3 regions of the Klebsiella sp. PK01 genome follow, and region 3 is predicted to be linked to each of the others. Evidence: predicted binding sites of a transcription regulator. Region 3 holds the regulator's gene; each other region holds the start of a gene.
What was found. Region 3 encodes LexA, which represses DNA repair genes until DNA is damaged. Its sites were predicted from a motif close to TNCTGTATGTACATACAGNA; they were not measured.
Positions count from the first base shown of each region.

Region 1: the regulator LexA is predicted to act here: its motif matches at 1,378-1,397, upstream of rmuC (DNA recombination protein RmuC).
Region 2: the regulator LexA is predicted to act here: its motif matches at 2,376-2,395, upstream of sbmC (DNA gyrase inhibitor SbmC).

Region 1 covers NZ_JBYEZM010000012.1:14,254-19,330, reverse strand. Annotated here, with positions in the region: gene AC22LX_RS23820 (dienelactone hydrolase family protein) at 1-273, opposite strand, end outside; gene udp (uridine phosphorylase) at 540-1,301, shown strand; gene rmuC (DNA recombination protein RmuC) at 1,439-2,887, shown strand; gene ubiE (bifunctional demethylmenaquinone methyltransferase/2-methoxy-6-polyprenyl-1,4-benzoquinol methylase UbiE) at 2,958-3,713, shown strand; gene ubiJ (ubiquinone biosynthesis protein UbiJ) at 3,727-4,332, shown strand; gene ubiB (ubiquinone biosynthesis regulatory protein kinase UbiB) at 4,329-5,077, shown strand, end outside.
Region 2 covers NZ_JBYEZM010000002.1:363,903-368,979, reverse strand. Annotated here, with positions in the region: gene AC22LX_RS07065 (acyltransferase family protein) at 1-693, opposite strand, end outside; gene dacD (serine-type D-Ala-D-Ala carboxypeptidase DacD) at 1,100-2,266, shown strand; gene sbmC (DNA gyrase inhibitor SbmC) at 2,418-2,888, shown strand; gene AC22LX_RS07050 (FUSC family protein) at 2,990-4,048, shown strand; gene AC22LX_RS07045 (DUF496 family protein) at 4,217-4,540, shown strand; gene cobU (bifunctional adenosylcobinamide kinase/adenosylcobinamide-phosphate guanylyltransferase) at 4,713-5,077, shown strand, end outside.
Region 3 covers NZ_JBYEZM010000006.1:36,077-41,153, forward strand. Annotated here, with positions in the region: gene plsB (glycerol-3-phosphate 1-O-acyltransferase PlsB) at 1-1,926, opposite strand, end outside; gene AC22LX_RS18985 (diacylglycerol kinase) at 2,057-2,425, shown strand; gene lexA (transcriptional repressor LexA) at 2,548-3,156, shown strand; gene dinF (MATE family efflux transporter DinF) at 3,227-4,552, shown strand; gene AC22LX_RS19000 (CsbD family protein) at 4,728-4,937, shown strand; gene zur (zinc uptake transcriptional repressor Zur) at 5,018-5,077, opposite strand, start outside.

The sequences.
Region 1 (5,077 bases), on a different contig from region 3:
GAGTTCTGGCGCAATCGCCAGATAGCCTTCCTGCGCCAGGCGGCGGCACAGATCGCGAATATGTTCATGTACGCCGAAAATCTCCTGCACCACGATAACGATCGGCAGCGGGCCGTCGGCGTTTTTCGGGCGGGCGTGATAGGCTGGCATATTCTCGCCCTGCGATGGGATCGAGGTTTCTCCGGCGACAATCTGCTCATCCGACGTATGGACGGCGGTCGAGGCGTGCGGCGAGGCTGCAGGTGCGAATCCAGGTTGCTTGGTGGTGGTCATGGTATTCTCCGTACCCTTATTTATTAGCGCAACACTAACTATAGACCCTTTAGTTCGGGCGGTAATAAAGCACAGTGCCTGAAAGCGGCTATCTTTTGTTCTATGACCGTGAATATAACTTGTTAATGTGATGTAGTTCACTATTTGTTGAAAAACAAATGCAATCATTGTTATGCATGGTGACCATCATCACAAAAATAAGCGAGTGGCTTCTGTAAAGTACCCTTTTGCTTCTGCTGATACTTCGACCCACAGAGGAGTTTTTTATGTCCAAGTCTGATGTTTTTCATCTCGGCCTCACTAAGAACGATTTACAAGGGGCTACGCTGGCTATCGTCCCTGGCGATCCGGAGCGTGTGGAAAAGATCGCCGCGCTGATGGATAAGCCGGTTAAGCTGGCATCACATCGTGAATTTACCTCCTGGCGCGCTGAGCTGGATGGCAAACCGGTGATTGTTTGCTCCACCGGTATCGGCGGCCCGTCGACCTCTATCGCCGTGGAAGAGCTGGCGCAGCTGGGGGTTCGTACTTTCCTGCGTATCGGCACCACCGGGGCGATTCAGCCGCACATCAACGTTGGTGATGTGCTGGTGACGACCGGTTCTGTCCGTCTGGATGGCGCCAGCCTGCACTTTGCGCCGATGGAGTTTCCGGCCGTTGCTGACTTCGCTTGTACCACCGCGCTGGTGGAAGCGGCGAAATCAATTGGTGCGACCACCCATATCGGTGTAACAGCCTCCTCTGATACCTTCTATCCAGGCCAGGAGCGTTACGACACCTTCTCCGGCCGTGTCGTGAGCCGCTTCAAAGGCTCAATGGAAGAGTGGCAGGCAATGGGCGTCATGAACTATGAAATGGAATCCGCTACGCTGCTGACCATGTGCGCCAGCCAGGGCCTGCGCGCCGGGATGGTGGCAGGGGTTATCGTCAACCGTACCCAGCAAGAGATCCCTAACGCCGAAACCATGAAGCAAACCGAAAGCCACGCGGTGAAAATCGTTGTGGAAGCGGCGCGCCGCCTGCTGTAGTTCTTCACTTTTTCTCGCAAGGCCGGACCCTCCGGCCTTTCTTTTTTGCGTAGCGCCTCGCAGGAAAATCCTTTTCAACTGGACGTTTGTACAGCACAATTCTATTTTGTGTCGTAAGTGGTTGCCGGGGAGGCGTTGTGGATATCTCTATTGTGATAAGCGCCGTGGTGGCGCTGGCGGCAGGGTTAATCGTTGGCTGGCTGGCGACAAAAGCCCGCGCCGATCAAATCCGTGCCGATCTCATTGAAGAGCGCCGCGAGCTGGATATCGAACTTAGCGCCGCACGTCAGCAGCTGGTGCAGGAATCGCACTGGCGCGATGAGTGCGAACTTCTCAACAACGAGCTGCGCAGCCTGCGTGATATCAACACCTCGCTGGAGGCCGACCTGCGGGAAGTGACCACTCGTCTGGAATCTACACAGCTACACGCCGAAGATAAAATCCGCCAGATGGTCAACAGCGAGCAGCGCCTGAGCGAGCAGTTTGAAAACCTGGCGAATCGCATATTCGAACACAGCAACCGCCGGGTTGATGAACAAAACCGGCAGAGCCTGCATGGCCTGCTGACGCCGCTCCGGGAACAGCTCGACGGCTTTCGTCGCCAGGTTCAGGACAGCTTCGGCCAGGAGGCGCGTGAGCGCCACACGCTGGCGCACGAAATCCGCAACCTGCAACAGCTGAACGCACAGATGGCGCAAGAGGCGTTAAACCTGACGAAAGCGCTGAAGGGCGATAACAAAACCCAGGGCAACTGGGGAGAAGTGGTGCTAACCCGCGTGCTGGAGGCCTCCGGCCTGCGCGAAGGCTATGAGTATCAAACACAGGTCAGCATCGAAACCGATAACCGCTCGCGGATGCAGCCGGATGTTATCGTGCGCCTGCCGCAGGGCAAAGACGTGGTTATCGACGCCAAAATGACGCTGGTCGCCTATGAGCGTTATTTCAACGCTGACGACGACTACACCCGCGAAGCGGCGCTACAGGAGCATATTGCCTCGGTACGTAACCATATTCGCCTGCTGGGCCGCAAAGATTATCAACAACTGCCGGGGTTACGTTCGCTCGACTATGTATTGATGTTTATCCCCGTCGAGCCGGCGTTCCTGCTGGCTATCGACCGTCAGCCTGAGCTTATCAGCGAGGCGCTGAAGAACAATATTATGCTGGTTAGCCCAACAACCCTGCTGGTGGCGCTGCGCACCATCGCGAATTTGTGGCGCTATGAGCATCAAAGCCGCAACGCGCAGAAAATCGCCGAGCGCGCCGGGCGCCTGTACGACAAGATGCGGCTGTTTGTCGACGATATGTCGGCCATCGGTCAAAGCCTTGATAAAGCTCAGGATAACTATCGTCAGGCGATGAAAAAGCTCGCCTCCGGGCGCGGCAACCTGCTGGTACAGGCCGAATCATTCCGTGGCCTGGGGGTCGAGGTTAAACGCGAGATTAATCCTGATTTAGTCGAACAAGCCACGGCGCAGGATGACGAATACCGCCTTGAGGAAGATGAAAATTTACCGCAGGAAGATGTGTTTAGTGCCGATTCCGCGTCTGTAGCGAGAGCAAACGAGCACGTCAGGCCAAGCTGAAACGTATGGGAAATGGCCTGAATCTGTTACACTCGCTGAACATTTTCTTGATAAGTAAGCGGGCATAGAGATGGTTGAGGATTCACAAGAAACGACGCATTTTGGCTTTCAAACGGTAGCCAAAGAGCAGAAGGCGGACATGGTGGCGCATGTATTCCATTCTGTCGCTGCAAAATATGATGTGATGAACGACTTAATGTCGTTCGGGATTCATCGCTTGTGGAAGCGCTTCACCATCGACTGCAGCGGCGTGCGTCGTGGGCAAACCGTGCTGGACTTAGCGGGCGGTACCGGCGACCTGACGGCGAAGTTTTCCCGTCTGGTGGGTGAAACCGGTCGCGTGATGCTCGCCGATATCAACGATTCGATGCTCAAAATGGGCCGCGAAAAACTGCGTAACATCGGTATTGTCGGTAACGTCGAATACGTTCAGGCCAACGCCGAAGCGCTGCCGTTTGCGGATAACACCTTTGACTGCATCACCATCTCCTTTGGCCTGCGTAACGTTACCGATAAAGACAAAGCGCTGCGTTCAATGTACCGCGTGCTGAAACCGGGCGGACGTTTGCTGGTTCTGGAGTTCTCCAAACCGATTCTCGAACCACTGAGCAAAGCCTACGACGCTTACTCCTTCCACGTGCTGCCGAAAGTCGGCGAACTGGTGGCAAACGATGCGGAAAGCTATCGCTATCTGGCGGAATCCATCCGCATGCATCCCGATCAGGAGACCCTGAAAGGCATGATGCAGGAGGCGGGTTTTGAAAGCGTCGACTACTACAACCTGACGGCAGGTATTGTCGCGCTACACCGCGGCTATAAGTTCTGACAGGAGGGACGCTATGCCTTTCGCACCACTGGTTACCGCTGGCATCGAAACGGTTCTTAATACTTTTCTCTGGCGCGACCGCGCGCTTAAACCGGCGCGTCAACGCCTGCTGGGGAAAGTGCTGCGCGTAGAGCTCAAAGAGCTGTCGGCGCCTGTCGTGCTGGCCTATAGCGAGCAGCAAATCGACGTGCTCGGCGCATGGGAAGGCGAAGCTGACTGTACCGTAATTACCCGCCTGAGCGTGCTGCCGCAGTTGCGTAACCGCCAGCAGTTGACCGCGCTGATTCGCAGCGGCGATCTGGAAGTGCAGGGCGACCTGCAGGTTGTGCAGAACATGGTCGCGCTTTGCGATCTGGCGGAGTTCGATCCGGCAGAGCTACTGGCGCCGTATACCGGCGATATCGTCGCTGAAGGGGTTGGCAAGGTACTTCGCGGCGGCGCGCGCTTCCTGCTGCAGGGCGCGCAAAGCCAGCAGCGCTACGTCGCTGAAGCGATTACCGAAGAGTGGCGACTGGCGCCGGGCCCGTTAGAGATGGCCTGGTTTGCTGAAGAATCCGCCGCCGTGGAACGCGCGCTGGCCGCACTGGAAAAACGGCTGGAAACGCTGGAGGGCAAATGACGCCAGGAGAATTACGGCGCCTGTATTTTATCATCCGCACCTTTTTGAGTTACGGGCTTGATGAGCTCATTCCCAAAATGCGTATCACGTTGCCGCTGCGCATCTGGCGGCGAATGTTGTTCTGGATGCCGAATCGCCACAAAGATAAACCGCTGGGTCAACGCTTACGCCTGGCGCTGCAGGAGCTGGGCCCGGTGTGGATTAAGTTCGGCCAGATGCTCTCCACCCGCCGCGACCTGTTCCCGCCGCAAATCGCCGATCAGCTGGCGCTGCTGCAAGATCGCGTCGCGCCTTTCGATGGCAAATTGGCAAAACAACAGATCGAACAAGCGATGGGCGGGCTGCCCATTGAAGCCTGGTTCGATGATTTCGCCATTGAGCCGCTCGCCTCCGCCTCTATCGCTCAGGTCCATACCGCGCGTCTGAAAGACAACGGCAAAGAGGTTGTCATCAAGGTCATCCGCCCGGATATCCTGCCGGTGATCAAAGCGGACATGAAATTAATCTACCGCCTGGCGCGCTGGGTGCCTCGTCTGCTGCCGGATGGCCGCCGTCTGCGTCCGCAGGAAGTCGTCCGCGAATATGAAAAAACGCTGATGGACGAGCTGAACCTTCTACGCGAGTCGGCTAATGCTATTCAGCTACGGCGCAATTTCGAAGACAGCCCAATGCTATACGTGCCGGAAGTCTATTCCGATTACTGTAGCGAAGGCATGATGGTGATGGAGCGGATCTACGGTATTCC
Region 2 (5,077 bases), on a different contig from region 3:
GTTCTCTGCTACGGCTTTATAGAGCAACATTCCTGATATAAATAAAGGTAGCTTGAATAAAATCATCGAGGGCATCGGGAATGCTGCGAAATATCCAGGGAAAATAAATGCAGCCATTACGCACATTACAATCAATGCCAGGCAAGTCCTAATGAAACCAATCCCCATGACCAGCATCATGATAAACGGGAAAATGGCATAGTATTGCATTTCAAGCCCAATACTCCAGTCAGGAAGGACTGTCCTGAATGAATAATAAGGAAGGAAACCAAAGGTGAATGAGATGTGCGTTAACACGTTCGCCATTGATGAGTCGGTATATCTCGCGGTCTCAGTTTGCGTTTCAGGCCATGCCAACGCGATAGCATCCCGGTAGTGACCAAAGGTTTCACCGAAAATAAATGCCACAATTAGAAGGACATAATAAAGCGGAGCGATTCGGAAAAAGCGCCTTGTCCAAAATGAAATTACCGTTTTAACGGACATCCAGGGTTCGACGTGCTGCCTCTCTATGTAATTCTTGGCCATAAGGTAGCCGGACAGCAAAATGAAAAGATCGACACCAAAATCCGGGTTACTCAGGATAGGGATGTTGCATCGTGTCAAAATACAAATGTGACCGAGCAGGACCCACAAGGAAGCATAGCCTCGCAAGCCATCAAGCTCAGGAGACCAGTTTTTATTTTGATGCATTTTTCCACCATCATTGAGTAATAACATGTAAAAGATCTTCCAATACCTACTATAATATGAAACAAATGTCTAACGCCAGTATGGCTTGTACATGATTTTAGGAGTTCGCTGAGTAATGGTTGTGATCCAAAATTTTAGTAGGTAATGCATCCGTACTTCTTTCCGATTTCTTTCATGAAAGCTTTTTATTCAATAAAAAGACAATAAATTATCCTTATTGATTGAATGGTGATTGTTGGCGCTTTATTGATCTTTTAACAACAATAGAGACTAGCTTCTGTACATGGCGTCTTTGAATAACATGAGATAAAAAGATCATGTCATATTTTCTTGCAATTTAACCCTGATCTCTCAGGCGAACTTCCGTAAAAAGGACGGCGAATCTGTAAATCTTGAGGATATGCCGTTGAAAGGCCGTTTTTTATTTGCTGTAACTTTGCTCGCTTCGAGCGTTTCCTGCGCATTTGCCGCTGCTGATTTGCCCGTCACCGTGACGCCGCCTTCGATCCAGGCCGGTTCCTGGGTGCTGATGGACTACACTACCGGTCAAATCCTGACCGCCGGTAACGAACACCAACAGCGTAACCCCGCCAGCCTGACCAAACTGATGACCGGCTACGTCGTCGACCGCGCCATCGACAGCCATCGTATTACCTTTGATGATATGGTCACCGTCGGCAAAGACGCCTGGGCCAAGGGCAATCCCGTGTTTAACGGTTCTTCGCTGATGTTCCTTAAAGCGGGCGATCGCGTTAGCGTCCGCGATCTTAGCCGCGGACTGATCGTCGATTCCGGTAACGACGCCTGCGTCGCACTCGCTGACTATGTCGCCGGCGGTCAACCGCAGTTCGTCGCGTTGATGAATAGCTACGTTGAAAAATTGCATTTGAAAGACACCCATTTTGAAACCGTCCACGGACTCGACGCGCCTGGCCAGCATAGCTCCGCCTATGATTTAGCGGTGTTGTCGCGGGCGATTATTCACGGCGAGCCGGATGTCTATCACATGTATAGCGAAAAAAGCCTGACGTGGAACGGTATCACCCAGCAGAACCGTAACGGTTTGCTGTGGGACAAAACCATGAATGTCGATGGCCTGAAAACCGGCCATACCTCAGGAGCGGGCTTCAATCTTATTGCCTCGGCGGTCGATGGCCAGCGTCGTTTGATTGCCGTGGTGATGGGGGCCGATAGTCCAAAAGGGCGAGAAGAGCAGGCGGCTAAGCTGTTGCACTGGGGCCAACAGAATTTTGACACCGTGCAGGTGCTACAAAAAGGTAAGCAGGTTGGCGTCGAACATATCTGGTATGGCGACAAAGAGCAGATCAAGCTCGGCACCGATCAGGACTTCTGGCTCGCGATTCCGAAATCTGAAGTTCCACGTATCAAAGCAAAATATGTACTGGATACTAAGGATCTGGAAGCGCCTATCGCCGCTAACCAACGCGTGGGCGAAATCTCGCTTTACGATGGCGACAAAGTGGTCGGTCATTGGCCACTGGTGACGCTTGAAAGCGTTGGCAAGGGCGGGATGTTTTCCCGTCTGAGCGATTATCTGCATCACGGCATTTAATCTCCGCACCCATGGGCCCGCCGCGCTCTGCGGCGGGCTTCATTCATTTCGCGCTTGTGGCGACTCTGTGAATCCGCGCACATACTGTTGTTCATCCGCCTGCTAAATTTGATGTATATTTATACAGTATTCTATCAACACTGGAGGCGCTATGAACTACAGCATTCAATCTCTCGACGCCCGCAAGATTGCCGGGTTTCATATGGTTGGCCCGTGGGAGCAGACCGTAAAGCAGGGGTTTGAACAACTGGCGGCGTGGGTCAGTCACCACCAGGTGCCGGCTCTGGAGTGGGTGGCGGTTTATTACGATAATCCGCAGCAGGTGCCCGCGGAAAAACTGCGTTGTGACACCGTTGTTACCGTGGCGGATGATTACGTCATCCCGCCGAATAGCGAAGGAGTCATCCTCACCGCGATTGCCGGCGGCGACTACGCCTGCGCCAGCGCGCGGGTCATTAACCATGATTTCTCCACGCCGTGGCTGCAGTTCTTTGACAGCCTGCTGCAGAGCAGCGATCTTCAAATTGCTGATAAACCCTGTTTTGAAATCTACCTTAACGACGGCAACCAGGACGGTCACTGGGATATTGAGATGTATGTGGCGGTGAATCGCGTCGGCTAATAAACCTTTATCCCTGATTTTGACAAGGTTTCTTACACTAGCTCAGTGCGCTTGCGAAAAAAGCGGCTACAATTGGCTTTTTCTGTTTGCCGGAGCAGGCCGTGCGCGCTGATAAATCACTTAAGCCATTTGAGATCCGACTGTATCGTCATTACCGAATTGTGCACGGTATCCGCATCGCGCTGGCTTTTGTTCTGACCTTCTTGCTGGTGCGTCTGCTGAACGTGCCGGAGGGCACCTGGCCTTTGATCACCCTGGTGGTGGTGATGGGGCCTATCTCTTTCTGGGGCAATGTGGTGCCGCGGGCCTTCGAACGTATTGGCGGCACGATCCTCGGTTCGGTGCTGGGGCTAGTGGCGCTCAAACTCGAACTTATCTCACTGCCAATTATGGTGCTGTGGTGCGCGGTGGCGATGTTCCTCTGCGGCTGGCTGGCGCTCGGCAAACGGCCCTACCAGGCGCTGCTGATCGGCATTACGCTGGCGGTGGTGGTGGGCGCGCCGCCGGGCGATATGAACACCGCGCTGTGGCGAAGCGGCGATGTCATCTTCGGTTCACTGTTGGCGATGCTGTTTACCGGTATCTGGCCGCAGCGGGCGTTTTTGCACTGGCGCATCCAGATGGCGAATTACGTTACAACGTTTAATCGGTTGTATCAGGCCGGTTTTTCGCCAAATCTGGTTGAGCGTCCGCGGCTGGAAAAACATCTTCAGAAAGCGCTCAATGACGTGGTGAAAATGCGCGGATTGATAACCCCGGCCAGCAAAGAAACGCATATTCAGAAAGCAATCTTCGAAGCCATCCAGACCGTCAGCCGTAATCTGGTATGCATGCTGGAACTGCAAATCAACGCTTATTGGGCCTCTCGTCAGGGCCATTTTGTGATGCTTAACGCCCAGACTTTGCGCGAAACCCAACGGATGACCCAGCAAACGTTGCTGACTATCGCCCATGCCCTGTATGAGGGAAACCCGCAGCCGGTTCGCGCCAACACCGAGAAGCTCAACGAGATCGTGGTCGAGTTGCGACAGCTTATCAAAGAGCATCAGGACGATAATCTGTCGGAAACGCCGATTCACGGCTATGTTTGGCTGACCATTGAGCTGGCGCGCCAGCTTGAGCTGCTGTCGCACCTTATTTGCCGCGCGCTGCGCAAATAAAAGGCAGATACGTGCGCGAAGTGAACAGGTTGCTTCGATTCAGCAACATTTAGGGTTATGATAAACGCAAAGGAAAAAACATTGTCATCAGCGACTGCTAGCAGTTATGTTAGCCCTATAGGGCAGTCGCTTTAGCGAATCCGAATCTCAAATATTAGGGGTGTAAAAATGGAAACAACTAAGCCTTCTTTCCAGGACGTTCTGGAGTTTGTTCGTCTGTTCCGTCGTAAGAACAAACTGCAGCGTGAAATTCAGGACGTTGAGAAAAAGATCCGTGATAACCAGAAGCGTGTCCTGCTGCTGGACAACCTCAGCGATTACATCAAGCCGGGTATGAGCGTTGAAGCCATTCAGGGTATCATCGCCAGCATGAAAACCGACTACGAAGACCGCGTTGACGATTACATCATCAAAAACGCCGAGCTGTCGAAAGAGCGTCGCGATATCTCCAAAAAACTCAAAGTGATGGGTGAAGCCAAAGTCGGCGAATAAACTACCCACTTCTTCCGGCGGCATTGCAGGCCGCCGGATTCCTCCATCTTCCCGCCTTAAACCTCCGTATAAGCATCGCCCTTTAAGCCGACAGTTTGTTATACTGCCGCCGTGAACTTATTGATACCGGAAGGGTTTATCACATGCAGTCCCAGCTTCAGGTACCGCCGCGATGATACTAATTACCGGCGGCGCGCGTAGCGGCAAAAGCCGTCACGCCGAATCTTTACTCCAATCCTGCGCGTCGGTGCTCTATATCGCCACTTCAGCCGTTATTGACGATGAAATGGCCGCACGCATTCAACATCACCGTAATAGCCGTCCGGCGCACTGGCGTACTGCAGAGCGCAGCCGTGACCTGGCGCCACTCATTACCCCCGATTATGCACCCGATGAAGCCATTTTGCTTGAGTGCGTCACTACACTGGTCACCAATATTCTGTTCGCTGAAGGTGGGGAAACGGATCCTGATGAATGGGATTATGCAGCGCTGGAAAGGATAGTCATGCAAGAAATCACTCAACTGATTGCTGCCTG
Region 3 (5,077 bases):
GACATGACGCAGCACTTCGCTACGGGTGATGCGGCGATGTTGGGTCACGATAGCGGCCAGCAGCGACGGCATCACCAGCATATGGGCGATGTTGTTGCGATAGTAGGTCATCAGCACCGCCTGCTCGCGCGGCAGGATGATGATATCGCCGATGGTGTCTTTCTCGACTTCGAACTTGTTCATCTGCAGTGCGTGGTCGATAAGCTCGCCGGCGGAAGCCGTCGGCGCGGTCGAATCGGTGGAGTACGGCACGTTACGCAGCAGGTCGAGGTAGCAATCCAACTGCTGGGTCAGCTGCTCACGGGTCAAAGAACGCTGACGCGACGCCAGAAGCGCCGTACAGCACAGGTTCATGGCGTTGGCCGCCCCGGCATTGTTGATGCGCACCATCAGATCGGCGGCGATATTATTCACCGTCGGCGTCAGCCAGGAAGGGCGGACAGCTTCGATAGGATCGATGGCTTCGCGCCATTCAGGCACGTGCTGATTGAGGTAGGTCATCAGCGGCAGCGGTTCGCCGAAGTTAACGTAGCCCTGGCCGAGATTACGCAGCTTGCTGAGGCCGCGCACCATCTGCGGCAGGCTCTCTTTTTCTTTTGTCGCGCCGCGCAGCTCTTTGGCGTAGGTACCGACTTCCATCACGTGCTCGTAGCCGATATAAATCGGCACCAGGGTGATGGGGCGGCTACCGCCGCGCAGCATTGCCTGGATAGTCATCGACAGGGTGCCGGTTTTCGGATCCAGCAGGCGGCCGGTACGGGAACGCCCGCCTTCGACGAAGTATTCCACCGAATAGCCACGGCTGAACAGCTCGCCAAGATATTCGCGGAATACCGTGGAGTAGAGCTTGTTGCCCTTAAAGGTACGGCGAATAAAGAAAGCGCCCAGACGGCGGAAAATCGGCCCGGCCGGCCAGAAGTTGAGGTTTATGCCGGCGGCGATATGCGGCGGCACCAGCCCCTGATGATAAAGCACATAAGAGAGCAGCAGGTAGTCCATGTGGCTACGGTGACAGGGCACATAGACAATCTCATGGCCGTCATGCGCCAGCTGGCGTACGCGCTCGGCGTTATGCACGTTAATCCCCTGATACAGACGGTTCCAGGTGAAGCCGAGAATACGGTCAGTCAGGCGGATCATTTCATAAGAGAAGTTAGCGGCAATCTCTTCCATCAGCGCGATGGCGTTCTGCTGGGCCTTCTCGTGAGAAATCTTCTTGCTGCGCGCTTCATCTTCTACCGCGCGGGCGATAGCTTTCGATGCCAGCAGCTTATTGAACAGATCCTGGCGGGCAGGGAGACGCGGGCCGACGGCGGCCAGACGTTGACGGGCGAAGTGCATACGCGCCACGCGGGCCAGCTTCTGGGCGATGATTTTATCGGTACCGTGCTCATCCGCCATGCGGCGCAGAGAGACAGAAGGCGAGAAACGCACGAAGCTATCGCGGCCAAGCCAGGAGACGGCGAAGAATTTCTGAATACCGTTAAGCATGCGTAGCGGCGGATTCTCTTCGCCTTTTTCGCGACCCGGGGCGCGGCCGAACATCACCGAGACCGGCACCATTTGCACGTCAAGATCGGGATGATTACGGTGCAGATCTAGGTAGTCGTGGAACAGCTTAATGGACTCCTCTTTCGGCGTGTAGTAGGTAAACACGCGCGGGCCGCCGTGGATGAAAACGTAGCGCGGCAGCAGGGTGCCGTCGATTTCCAGCGGTTCAAAAGGGTCGGGTAAGTCATGCGCCAGGCACTGGGCGCGCAGGGTCAGCAGGTCCGCCTTGGAGTTATAAGGCAAGACGTACATTATCGGACGCGAGGTATCGAGCCCTAATTCCTGAGCAGGTTCTGCCGGAATAGACTTGCTTTTTACCAGCACCCGTAATGGTAAATTCAGTAATTTATAGTAAATTCGTTGCCAGCCGGACATAAACGATGTGAAGCCTCTGGTTAATCATGCAAATGCGCGGCAAGAATAACAGAAAGCGTACAAAATTTCCGTTGTCACACGGCAAACACGTACACTCAGCGACGTCATTTACATTAAAAGGTTCTTTTTGATGGCCAATAATACCACTGGGTTAACCAGAATCATTAAAGCAGCAGGTTATTCCTGGAAAGGTTTCCGCGCGGCGTGGGTGAACGAAGCCGCTTTCCGCCAGGAAGGCGTCGCCGCCATTGTAGCCGTGGCGATAGCCTGCTGGCTGGATGTCGATATCATTACGCGAGTCCTGCTCATTGGCTCGGTCCTGTTAGTGATGATAGTCGAAATTCTTAACAGCGCGATTGAAGCGGTGGTTGACCGTATCGGGCCTGAGCATCATGAACTTTCCGGGCGCGCCAAGGATATGGGCTCGGCGGCGGTACTGCTGGCGATAATCATCGCGTTGATCACCTGGACTATGCTGTTGTGGTCGCATTACCGCTAAGTCTTGTCGGCAACGCTCGCAAAACGCAAAGAATCTCCTGATTTTTATATGATATGTGGTTCCAAAATCACCATTAGCTGTATATACTCACAGCATAACTGTATATACACCCAGGGGGCGGAATGAAAGCGTTAACGACCAGGCAGCAAGAGGTGTTTGATCTCATCCGGGATCACATCAGCCAAACGGGCATGCCGCCGACGCGTGCGGAAATTGCTCAGCGCTTGGGGTTCCGTTCCCCAAACGCGGCGGAAGAACACCTCAAAGCGCTGGCGCGTAAAGGCGCGATTGAAATCGTCTCCGGCGCTTCACGCGGCATTCGTCTGCTGACGGAAGAAGAACACGGACTGCCGCTGATCGGCCGCGTCGCCGCAGGCGAACCGCTGCTGGCGCAGCAGCATATTGAAGGTCACTACCAGGTTGACCCGGCGATGTTTAAACCAAATGCCGACTTCCTGCTGCGCGTTAGCGGGATGTCGATGAAAGACATCGGTATCCTAGACGGCGATCTGCTGGCGGTACATAAAACTCAGGACGTGCGTAACGGCCAGGTCGTCGTCGCGCGTATCGATGAAGAAGTCACCGTAAAACGTCTGAAAAAGCAGGGCAACGTCGTTGAACTGCTGCCGGAAAATAGCGAGTTTTCCCCGATCGTCGTCGATCTGCGCCAGCAGAGCTTCACCATTGAAGGTTTGGCCGTCGGCGTGATCCGTAACGGTGAGTGGCTGTAACTCCCGTCCTAACGCAGCGTCATCATGATGCATGACGCTGCGATGTTCCTCCTCTGTCTGGTCCCTCTGCATGCTGCTCAACGCCGCCGATAAAGCACTGTGGCGCCTCGCGCTACCGATGATTTTCTCGAACATTACCGTTCCGCTGTTGGGGCTGGTCGATACCGCCGTTGTCGGCCATCTTGATAGCCCCGTATACCTTGGCGGCGTCGCCGTCGGCGCGACGGCCACCAGTTTCCTCTTTATGCTGCTGTTGTTCCTGCGAATGAGCACCACTGGCTTAACCGCTCAGGCCTACGGCGCCAAAGATCCGCAGCGGCTGGCGCGCGCTCTGGTGCAACCGCTGATCCTGGCGCTGGCCGCCGGGCTGCTCATTGTTCTGTTCCGCATGCCGCTCATTGACCTCGCGCTACATATTGTCGGCGGCAGCGAGGCGGTACTGGAGCAGGCCAGACGGTTCCTCGAAATCCGCTGGCTTAGCGCCCCGGCGTCGTTGGCCAACCTGGTGCTGTTGGGGTGGCTGCTTGGCGTGCAGTACGCCCGCGCCCCGGTGATCCTGCTGGTGGTCGGCAACTTGCTGAATATCGTGCTCGATCTGTGGCTGGTGATGGGGCTGCATATGAACGTGCAGGGGGCGGCACTGGCGACGGCGTTGTCGGAATACGCTACCTTTATCATCGGCCTGCTGATGGCGAAACGGGTGCTGGCGCTGCGCGGCGTGACGCTTGCCATGTTGAAGGAAGCCTGGCGCGGCAATATGCGGCGCCTGCTGGCGCTTAATCGCGACATCATGCTGCGTTCGCTGCTACTGCAGCTCTGTTTTGGCGCCATCACCGTCTTCGGCGCCCGTCTTGGCAGCGACGTGGTGGCGGTCAATGCGGTACTGATGACCATGCTGACCTTTACCGCTTACGCGCTGGACGGTTTTGCCTATGCCGTCGAAGCCCATTCCGGGCAGGCTTACGGCGCGCGTGACGGTAGCCAACTGCTGGAAGTCTGGCGCGCGGCCTGTCGGCAGTCGGGAATGGTCGCGCTGGCGTTCGCGTTAATCTACAGCGTGGCCGGTGAGCATATCATCGCGCTATTGACCTCTATCCCATCATTGCAGCAGCTGGCCGACCGCTATCTGTTCTGGCAGTTGATCCTGCCGGTGATTGGCGTCTGGTGTTATCTGCTGGATGGCATGTTTATCGGCGCGACGCGCGGCGCGGAGATGCGTAATAGCATGGCGGTGGCCGCTGCGGGATTTGCGGTGACGCTGCTCTCTGTGCCCGTGCTCGGCAACCACGGCCTGTGGCTGGCGCTGGCCGTGTTCCTGGCTTTGCGTGGGCTTTCGCTGGCGCTCATCTGGCGCCGCCACTGGCAGCGTGGCACCTGGTTTAATTCACCCTCCTGAATGCAAATAGCCCGGCCGAGCGCAGCGCGAGCCGGGAAAATTCTCCCAGCGTGTTCAATTGGCCTGATGGTTAAAAATTCCGAATAACGAATCGGTGTCAGCATTGTCATCTATAGTTATTACCATGTCCGGAACAAAACGGGCTGTTAACCCACCGAATCATGAGGACGTAATGATGAATAAAGACGAAATCAGCGGTAACTGGAAACAGTTGAAAGGTAAAGCCAAGGAACAGTGGGGTAAACTGACCGATGACGATATGACGGTCATTGAAGGGAAGCGCGATCAGCTAGTCGGTAAAATTCAGGAGCGTTACGGCTACGCGAAAGATCAGGCCGAAAAAGAGGTGTCTGACTGGGAGCGTAAGAACGATACGCGCTGGTAGCGAATGCGGTTTTGACCCCCTGTTTATGCCTGTCTAACGGCATAGTGATATGCCGTAGCTTCCCGCTGATGTCGCCCGACTCAGCGGGCTTTCTTTTTAATCTGGATGGTATGATCGTGATGACAGTGTTCGCGGGCGCT